Regions from separate parts of the Rhizobium sp. BK212 genome, predicted to be linked through region 2. Evidence: riboswitches for the same ligand, from Rfam matches in the RefSeq annotation. Region 2 holds a riboswitch; the other holds the start of a gene.
What was found. A riboswitch is a leader RNA that binds a small molecule or an ion and turns the genes downstream of it on or off. The one in region 2 is predicted to bind cobalamin.

Region 1 (4,755 bases), on a different contig from region 2:
ACGGGGGTCAGCGTCGCATCGGCGAAATAGGGTCCGCAATAGGCAAAGAGCTTGCCGAGCAGGGCGCCCATGAACAACGAGGCGAAGAACAAGCCGCCCCTGAAGCCGGAGCCGATCGAGATCGCCGAGGCCAGGGATTTCAACAGGAAGAGACCGATCAGTGTCGGGATCGCCACCTCGCGGGAGAGGTTGAGATGCAGCGCGCCGTGGCCGGCCGAGAGCACCTGCGGCGAGATCATCGCCAAGAGCCCGACGATGACGCCACCGAGCGCCGGGCGGAAGGGTGGGGCGATCGAACTCTTGCGCGCCAGTTCCTCGACGAAGGAGACGCCCTGCATGATCAGGATACCGATGCCGGCGCAGAAGGCGCCGAGCAGCAGCGCCGGGATATAGTCGGCCGGCACGACCGAGCCGAAGCTGCCGATATCGATGGTGAAATCACCATCGGCAAGCAGCCTTGCGACAAGGGTGGAAATGAGAGCTGAGACGACGACGGGTGTCAGCGACACGATTGTATAGGTGCCGATGATCAGCTCGAAGGCATAGAAGGCGCCGGTCAGCGGCGCGTTGAAGGCTGCGGCGATGGCGCCCGCCGCGCCGCAGCCGACGAGGATGCGCAGGTCGGAGCGGCGAAGCTGCAGCTTCAGGCCGAATTTCGAGGCAAGGCCGGCGGCAAGCTGGGTATAGCCGGCCTCCAGTCCGACCGAGGCGCCGAACCCGTTGGAGATCAGGTTCTGGACGGCAACGATGATGCTGTCGGTCAAGGATAGACGGCCGCCATGCAGCGCATTGGCTTCGATCGGGTCGACCATCGGCTTCTTGCGCCGTTTCGCCAGCACCAGGAGCAACAGGCCGAGCAGGGCGCCGCCGATGACGGGCGCGGTGAGCAGCAGCATCTTGTTCTCGATCTCGGATGAGCTCAGCCGCTCGCTATCGGCGATGCCGAAGACCAGCTGATGCAGCTCGCTCGAGACGTAGCTCATACCGGTGACGGCGAGACCCGAGATGATGCCGACGACGGCGCCCGCCAGTGACAGGCCGACCTCGCTGCGGCGGGTCAGCGCCCGCAGGCGGCCCGGATCGAAGAAAACACGCAGCGCCCGGAAACGGCGCCGATCCAATTTCATAAGCATGGCTAGACAACTAGGCGGGGAGAGGCCCGGTCAAGGGCGGAGATGGTCGCGCAGTCCGCTTGCGACGCAATTGCGGCGAAAAGCCGGCGCCCGGGACAAATATTTATGACGTAAGCCTATGATAAATGACGATATTTTAGGTAGAGTAAGTCGTGTTGATAGGGTTGGGCCATCTGGTCGGAAGCTGACCGGCCGTCAAGGCCGGTTGACTTCACACCCCGGCTTGCCTAACCATCCCTCAACGGATGGTCGCCCGACCATCCTGACATAACGGATGGTTCCGGATCGGTGTTGCGCCCTTCCGGATGAAAAGGGAATGTGAAGGGGCGGACCCAAACCGGGCGCCTTCATCACAGCCGACCCCGCGACTGTAGAGCGGTCAGGGTCTTCCATCCGGCACCGAGCCTTTCCGGCCGGCGGCTTGCAATCATGCAAGCGGGCGGGATGGGCGATATGCCGGAAAAGCCACTGGAGATGCATGGTGATCAACCGGGGTCGGACGCCTCTAAATCTACGAATCGTCCACCTTTTCACCAATGCAGCCGGGAAGGCGAGGATGATCCGCCGGCACGATCAGGGCGACCGGTTTCCGGTCTGCCCCGATCGCGGCCGATAACCGCGAGCCAGGAGACCTGCCATTACGTGCCGGGCCAGAAGCCCACACCTGGGCACTACGCCCGTTGCCAGCACGGAGGTTGTCTTGGCTGAACGATTGAATTCAGCGCGGCCTGGTGCGGCGCTCGCGACGCCTCCAAGCAGCCCTGCAAGAGGAGTGCTTTCGGCCGCTTATGTCGAATACTCGGTCCCCCCAGCAGTCGAAAAAGGTGCACTCGGAACAAGCCACGGCTACGCACCCTCCCTGAGGAGCGTCTGAGCATGACCACCATCTTCATCCTCGGCGGCGCGCGCTCTGGCAAATCCCGCTTCGCCGAAGCTCTCGTCACCGCGACCGGCCTCGACCGCCACTACCTTGCCACCGGCCGGGCCTGGGACGAGGAGATGCAGGCGCGTATCACTCAGCACAAGGCCGACCGCGGTCCGTCCTGGACGACGCATGAGGAGCCGCTCGATCTCGTCGGCAAGCTTGGCGCCATCGACGGCGAAGGGCGCATCGTGCTGATCGACTGCCTGACGCTCTGGGTCACCAATCTGATGATGGAGGAGCGCGACATGCCGGCGGAATTTGCAGCGCTCGCCGATTTCCTGCCCGCCGCGAAGGCGCGGCTCGTTTTCGTTTCCAACGAGGTCGGCCTCGGCATCGTGCCTGACAATCGCATGGCGCGGGATTTCCGCGATCATGCCGGCCGGCTGCACCAATCGATCGCGGCGAAGGCCGCCGAAGTTTATTTCATCGCGGCAGGCCTGCCGCTGAAAATGAAGGGTTAAGTTCATGAACCAGCAGAAAATTCCCGCAACCGTCATCACCGGCTTCCTCGGCGCCGGTAAGACCACGATGATCCGCAACCTGCTCACCAATGCCGGCGGCAAGAAGATCGCGCTCATCATCAACGAATTCGGCGATCTCGGTGTCGACGGTGACGTGCTGAAGGGCTGCGGCGCGGAGAATTGCACCGAGGACGACATCATCGAACTCACCAATGGTTGCATCTGCTGCACTGTCGCCGACGATTTCATTCCGACGATGACGAAGCTGCTCGAGCGCGAACAGCGGCCCGACCACATCGTCATCGAAACCTCGGGCCTCGCCCTGCCGCAGCCGCTGGTCGCCGCTTTCAACTGGCCCGATATCCGCACGCAAGTGACCGTCGACGGCGTCATCACGGTGGTCGATAGCGCCGCCGTTGCCGCCGGCCGGTTCGCCGACGACCATGATGCCGTCGATGCGCGCCGCGCCGAGGATGAATCGCTCGATCACGAAAGCCCGATCGAGGAGCTGTTCGAGGATCAGCTCACCTGCGCCGATCTCATCGTGCTCAACAAGACCGACCTGATCGACGCGGCAGGTCTTATCAGGGTGCGCGACGAGGTTGCCTCCCGCACGGTGCGCAAGCCCGCGATCATCGAGGCGAAGAACGGCGAAGTCTCGGCCGGCATCCTGCTCGGCCTCGGTATCGGCACCGAGGACGATGTCGCCAATCGCAAGTCGCATCATGAGCTGGAGCATGAAGACGGCGCGCCGCACGACCACGACGAGTTCGACAGCTTCGTCGTCGATCTCGGACCCGTTGCCGATCCCGCCGGCTTCGTCGAGAAGCTGAAGACGATCATATCAACCCATGACGTGCTGCGCCTCAAGGGTTTCGTCGATATCGCTGGCAAGCCGATGCGCCTGCAGCTCCAGGCTGTCGGCAGCCGCATCGATCATTATTTCGACCGCGCCTGGGCTCCAGGCGAAAAACGCACGACGCGCCTCGTCGTCATCGGCCTGCACGAGATGGATCAGGACGCGGTGAGGACGGCAATCGAAGAGCTGGCATAAACCAATGCATCTGCTTCTGGCCCAGCAGGGAACGATCAGCGACGGCGAGGAGGCGATTGACCTCGGGCAGACGCCGGGCGAAATCCTGTTCCTGTCGGCTGCCGACAGCGAGCTTGCCGCGATCGCGGCCGCCCGTCGCGATCGCGGTGGGCAGCATTCGTTGCGGCTCGCCAGCCTGATGAGCCTCAAGCATCCGATGTCGGTCGATACCTATGTCGAGCGCACGGCGCGGCATGCCAAGCTGATTATCGTGCGGGCGCTCGGCGGCGCCAGCTATTTTCACTATGCGCTGGAAGCGCTGCATGCCGCAGCGTCCCGCGCCGGTGCATTGATCGCGGTGCTGCCGGGTGACGCGAAGCCGGATGCCGGGCTCGTCCCTTTCTCCAATGTTGATCTCGACGATCTCAATGCGCTGTGGGCCTATCTGATCGAGGGTGGCGATGCCAATGCGCGGGCCTTCCTCGACTATGCCGGGGCGATGCTGGCAGGCATGGAGAAGCCGGCGCCGGCGGTGCCACTGATGAAGGCCGGCATCTGGTGGCCGGGGCGAGGGTTGATCGGGGTTGAGGAGTGGCGGCGGGTTGTTGCGGAGGAGTCTTGGCGCGTGGCTGCCTCTTTGTCCGGCAGGACAGAGGGGGGTACCTCAAACTCGACGGAGAAGATGGGAATCGAACCCACACCTTCCCCCGTCGTCGCTATCAGCTTCTACCGCGCCCTCGTCCAAAGCGGCGAAACCGGGCCGATCGAGGCACTGGTCGAGGCGCTGGTCGCACTTGGCCTCCGGCCGTTGCCGGTCTTTGCCTATAGCCTCAAGGATCCCGTTTCGACAGGCATTCTCGGAAGCGTGTTTTCGGCACTGAAGCCCGATGTCGTCATCAACACGACTGGCTTTGCCGTCTCGGCACCGGGTGCGGATCGGCAGCCAACGGTGCTGGAGGCGAATGAGGCGATCGTACTGCAGGCTATCCTGTCGGCTTCTTCGAGGGAGGCGTGGGCGGCTTCCTCGCAAGGCCTGTCGGCGCGCGATCTCGGCATGAATGTGGCGCTCCCAGAGGTGGACGGCCGGGTGCTGGCGCGGGCTGTCTCCTTCAAGACGGCGGCGCGTTACGATGCGGCTGTCGAGACGAATATCGTCGCCAGCGAACCGGATGCCGGCCGGGTGCGCTATACGGCGGAGCTTGC
Region 2 (4,755 bases):
ACAAGACACACAGCCCTGCACCTCAGTGCCGGACAGCGCCATTTGGCGAAGGCGGATGTAGTAGATCGTCTTGATGCCCTTCTTCCAGGCATGGATCTGCGCCCTGTTGATATCGCGCGTCGTCGCCGTGTCGCGAAAGAACAAGGTCAGCGACAGCCCCTGGTCGACATGCTGGGTCGCCGCCGCATAGGTGTCGATGATCTTCTCCGGTCCGATCTCGTAGGCATCCTGATAATAATCGAGATTGTCGTTGGTCATGAACGGTGCCGGATAATAGACGCGGCCGATCTTGCCTTCCTTGCGAATTTCGATCTTCGAGACGATCGGGTGGATCGAGGAGGTCGAGTGGTTGATGTAGGAGATCGAGCCTGTCGGCGGCACCGCCTGCAGGTTCTGGTTATAGAGGCCGGAGGCCATGACCGCCTTCTTCAGCGCGGCCCAGTCCTCCCTTGTCGGAATATGGATGCCCGCGGTCTCGAACAGCGCCCTGACCTTCTCCGTCGCCGGCTCCCAGAGCTGGTCGGTATATTTGTCGAAATAGTCGCCGGAAGCATATTTCGAATTCTCGAAGCCCTTGAAGCTCGTGCCGCGTTCGACCGCCAAGAGGTTCGAGGCGCGGATCGCGTGATAGGTGACCGTATAGAAATAGATGTTGGTGAAATCGACGCCTTCCTCCGAGCCATAGAAGATGCGTTCGCGGGCGAGATAGCCGTGCAGGTTCATCTGGCCAAGGCCGATCGCATGGCTCTCCTCATTGCCCTTCTCGATCGAGGAAACCGAGGAAATGTGGCTCATGTCGGAAACGGCCGTCAGCGCCCGGATCGACGTCTCGATCGTCTTGCCGAAATCGGCCGAATCCATGGCCGCGGCGATGTTCAGCGAGCCGAGATTGCAGGAAATATCCTTGCCAAGATATTTGTAGGAGAGGTCGTCATTGTATTCGCTGGCCTCGCTCACCTGCAGGATCTCCGAGCAGAGATTGCTCATCGAGATGCGCCCGGCGATCGGGTTCGCCCGATTCACCGTGTCCTCGAACATGATATAGGGGTAGCCGCTCTCGAACTGGATTTCGGCAAGCACCTGGAAGAATTCGCGCGCCTTGATCTTCTTCTTTGAAATGCGGGCATCCGCCACCATCTCGCGGTACTTTTCCGTCACCGAAATCTCGGTGAAAGGCGCGCCATAGACGCGTTCCACGTCATAGGGCGAGAACAGGTACATGTCTTCATTGTTCTTGGCGAGCTCGAAGGTGATGTCGGGCACGACGACGCCGAGCGACAGCGTCTTGATGCGGATCTTCTCGTCGGCATTTTCACGCTTGGTATCGAGGAAGCGCATGATGTCGGGGTGATGGGCGTTGAGATAGACCGCACCCGCGCCCTGCCGCGCCCCGAGCTGGTTGGCATAGGAAAAACTGTCTTCGAGCAGCTTCATCACCGGGATGATGCCAGACGACTGGTTCTCGATCTGCTTGATCGGCGCGCCGGCCTCGCGGATATTGGTCAGCGACAGCGCCACGCCGCCGCCGCGCTTCGACAATTGCAGCGCCGAATTGATCGACCGGCCGATCGATTCCATATTGTCCTCGACGCGCAGCAGGAAGCAGGAAACCAGCTCTCCGCGCTGCTTCTTGCCGGCATTGAGGAAGGTCGGCGTCGCCGGCTGGAAACGGCCGGAAATGATCTCGTCCACCATGTCGCGGGCAAGGCCCTCGTCGCCGCGCGCAAGCGCCAGCGCCACCATGCAGATGCGGTCCTCGTAGCGCTCGAGATAGCGCTTTCCGTCGAAGGTCTTCAGCGTATAGCTGGTGTAATATTTGAAGGCGCCGAGGAAGGTCGGGAAACGGAATTTCCTGGCATAGGCCTGGTCGAACAGGTCTCGCACGAAATTGAAGGAATACTGGTCGAGAACCTCCTGCTCGTAATAACCCTCGGTCACGAGGTAATCGAGCTTTTCCCTCAGATTGTGAAAGAACACCGTGTTCTGGTTCACATGCTGCAGGAAATACTGCTTGGCCGCCAAACGATCCTTGTCGAGCTGGATCCGCCCATCCTCGTCATAGAGGTTCAGCATGGCGTTCAGCGCGTGATAGTCGAGCGTTTCCGCCGCTTTCAAAGGGCGTTCGCCTGCGGGATGAGCAAAAGTGTTATGCGGTTTTGCGCCCGCATCCCGCGTCAGAGTTGTTCCCGTGTCCAAAATCGTTCCATCCCGTGTTTGACGTTGGCGACGTCGTCTTCCGTGCCCATGAGCTCGAACCTGTAGAGGTACGGCACCAGGCATTTCCGCGAGACCACGTCGCCGGCGAGCCCGTATGTCTCGCCGAAATTGCTGTTGCCCGCGGCAATCACGCCGCGGATGTGTCCTCGGTTTTCCGCATCGTTCAAGAAACGAATCACCTGCTTGGGAACGGCACCCTTGCCGCCGTCGCCGCTATAAGTCGGCACAACAAGCACGAAGGGTTCGTGGATATGGAACGCGTCAACGCCACCGGTCGGAATGCGCGCCGCGCGCAGTCCGAGCTTGGCGACGAACCGATGGGTATTTTCGGATCGGCTGGAATAATAGACGATCAACCCCACCGCTTGTCCTCACTCAGGAGAGCGCGCTGATCATGTCGGGGCGGAAGCCCGCCCAGTGCTGCTCGCCGGCGATGACGACAGGCGCCTGCATGTAGCCGAGGCTGCGGACCCGATCGAGCGCTTCGGCATCCTGCGAGATATCGACGATGTCATAATCGACACCCAGACGGTCGAGGGCGCGGTAGGTGGCAGTGCACTGGACGCAGGCAGGCTTGCTGTAGACGGTAATGGTCATAGTATTCCTCGTGACGAAGCGATTGGGACGCAGGACATCGATCGGAAATCTCTCGATATCCGTCGAAAAGGCTCTGTATTTTGCAGCTATGCGGCTCGTTCAGCCGCCGGGCGCGACGTGCCCTTTATATTGCGCGGGTGGCGGCCTGAATTGAGATACTGACATGACTTCACCCCGAAGTGGCTCAATGCGAAGGTTTCAGGGGCCGAGGTTCGGGCCTGCGAAACGCGATGCGGAGATCCCCGCAGCCATGCAAACGCGACCTTCCGGACACCCCGCCCGTGGACGTTTTGTTCGAGGCAGGTCTCCTGGCTCACGGGTCGATGCACCCTGCCCCAGCCTTCCCGGAGCATCATGCTCCAGTGACCTGAAATCGGACAGTTGCTCACCGCTTACAGTTGCGGGGGCAGCTCCGGCATTGCCGCGCCATGATGGCGAAGCGCACCGAATTCCCGTCTTAGCCATCGATCCTTACGAATCGATGGAACCTCGAACACTAGATATAGTACGCCAATCCAAATTCGCGTCAACGGATGGTTTGTGCGTTGCGTTACGACAGGTTTGAAATCGCTACATTCCTGTGAAGAACATGGATAACCAAAGCTTAAAGACAGCAGGCTGTGGAGAAGCCCCACGAGGGGAGCCGACCTATGACCGGTCCAAAGATTTCGATTCGAGATCAGGCCCGAATCGTCGATGGGACATCCCGCCGGTGACGGGCGCCGGAGGATGAAGTCGGGGAATGCTTATATCTTTATCCGAAGCAGCCGCAGCGCGTTGATCGTCACCAGCACAGTGGCGCCGGTATCGGCGAGGATCGCCGGCCAGAGCCCGGTAATGCCCATGATCGTCGTCACCAGGAACACCGCCTTCAGCCCCAGCGCGATGCTGATGTTCTGCTGGATGTTGCCCATCGTGCGTTTGGAAAGTTCGATCATCCGCGCCACGTCGCCGACGCGTCCGTGCAGCACGGCGGCATCCGCGGTCTCCAGCGCCACATCGGTGCCGCCGCCCATGGCGATGCCGATATCGGCAGCGGCCAGCGCCGGAGCATCGTTGATGCCGTCGCCGACCTTGGCGACGATGAAGCCCTGGCGCTTCAATTCGCCGACAACACGCTGCTTGTCCTCAGGCATCATCTCCCCGAGCCAGTCGATGCCGAGCATGCCGGCCACCGCTGCCGCCGTCCGCTTGTTGTCGCCTGTCAGCATCATCGCCTTGACGCCTGCCGATTTGAGGGTAGCGAGCCCGGCCTCGGCATCCTCGCGCGGCTCGTCGCGCATGGCGATCAGGCCGGCCGCGATACCGTTGCCGAGCAGCACCGATACGCTCTTGCCCTCGTCGTTCAGCGCCGTGATGCGTGCATCCTGCTCCGCGCTGAGCGCCCCGAGCGCACGGGCAGCCGGCGGCGACAACAGGTCCAGTGTCTCGCCGCCGACCTTGCCGCTGACACCCTTGCCCGGCAGCGCTTCCAGCTCAAAGGCTGGCGGCACGGGAACGCCGTCCGCTTTGGCGCGGTTGAGGATAGCCAGGGCCAAGGGATGGCTGGATCCCTGCTCCAGCACCGCCGCGCGCGACAACACCTGCGCCTCCTTCAATCCGAAGGAAATGATGTCGGTCACCTGTGGCCTGCCCTCGGTCAGCGTGCCTGTCTTGTCGAAGGCGACCATCGTCACCTTGCCGAGCGTTTCCAGCACCGCGCCGCCCTTCATCAGCAGCCCGCGCCGCGCCCCCGCCGAAAGCGCAGCGGCGATTGCCGCCGGCGTCGAGATGACAAGCGCACAGGGGCAGCCGATCAGCAGGATGGCGAGGCCCTTGTAGATCCATTCGTCCCACGACCCGCCGAACAGCAGCGGCGGAACGATGGCAACCAATGCTGCGACCACGACCACGCCGGGCGTGTAATAGCGCGAGAAGCGGTCGATGAAGCGTTCGGTCGGC

Region 1: linked by a shared signal. The riboswitch ahead of cobU (bifunctional adenosylcobinamide kinase/adenosylcobinamide-phosphate guanylyltransferase) and the one ahead of nrdH (glutaredoxin-like protein NrdH) in region 2 are both predicted to bind cobalamin.

What each region holds. Positions count from the first base shown of each region.
Region 1 is NZ_JACIFS010000003.1:14,549-19,303, forward strand. It holds gene FHT79_RS10065 (chloride channel protein) at 1-1,133, opposite strand, end outside; cobalamin riboswitch at 1,392-1,788, shown strand; gene cobU (bifunctional adenosylcobinamide kinase/adenosylcobinamide-phosphate guanylyltransferase) at 2,010-2,519, shown strand; gene cobW (cobalamin biosynthesis protein CobW) at 2,524-3,573, shown strand; gene cobN (cobaltochelatase subunit CobN) at 3,578-4,755, shown strand, end outside.
Region 2 is NZ_JACIFS010000017.1:20,402-25,156, reverse strand. It holds gene nrdE (class 1b ribonucleoside-diphosphate reductase subunit alpha) at 1-2,196, opposite strand, end outside; gene nrdI (class Ib ribonucleoside-diphosphate reductase assembly flavoprotein NrdI) at 2,175-2,579, opposite strand; gene nrdH (glutaredoxin-like protein NrdH) at 2,593-2,814, opposite strand; cobalamin riboswitch at 3,095-3,321, opposite strand; gene FHT79_RS31505 (heavy metal translocating P-type ATPase) at 3,561-4,755, opposite strand, start outside.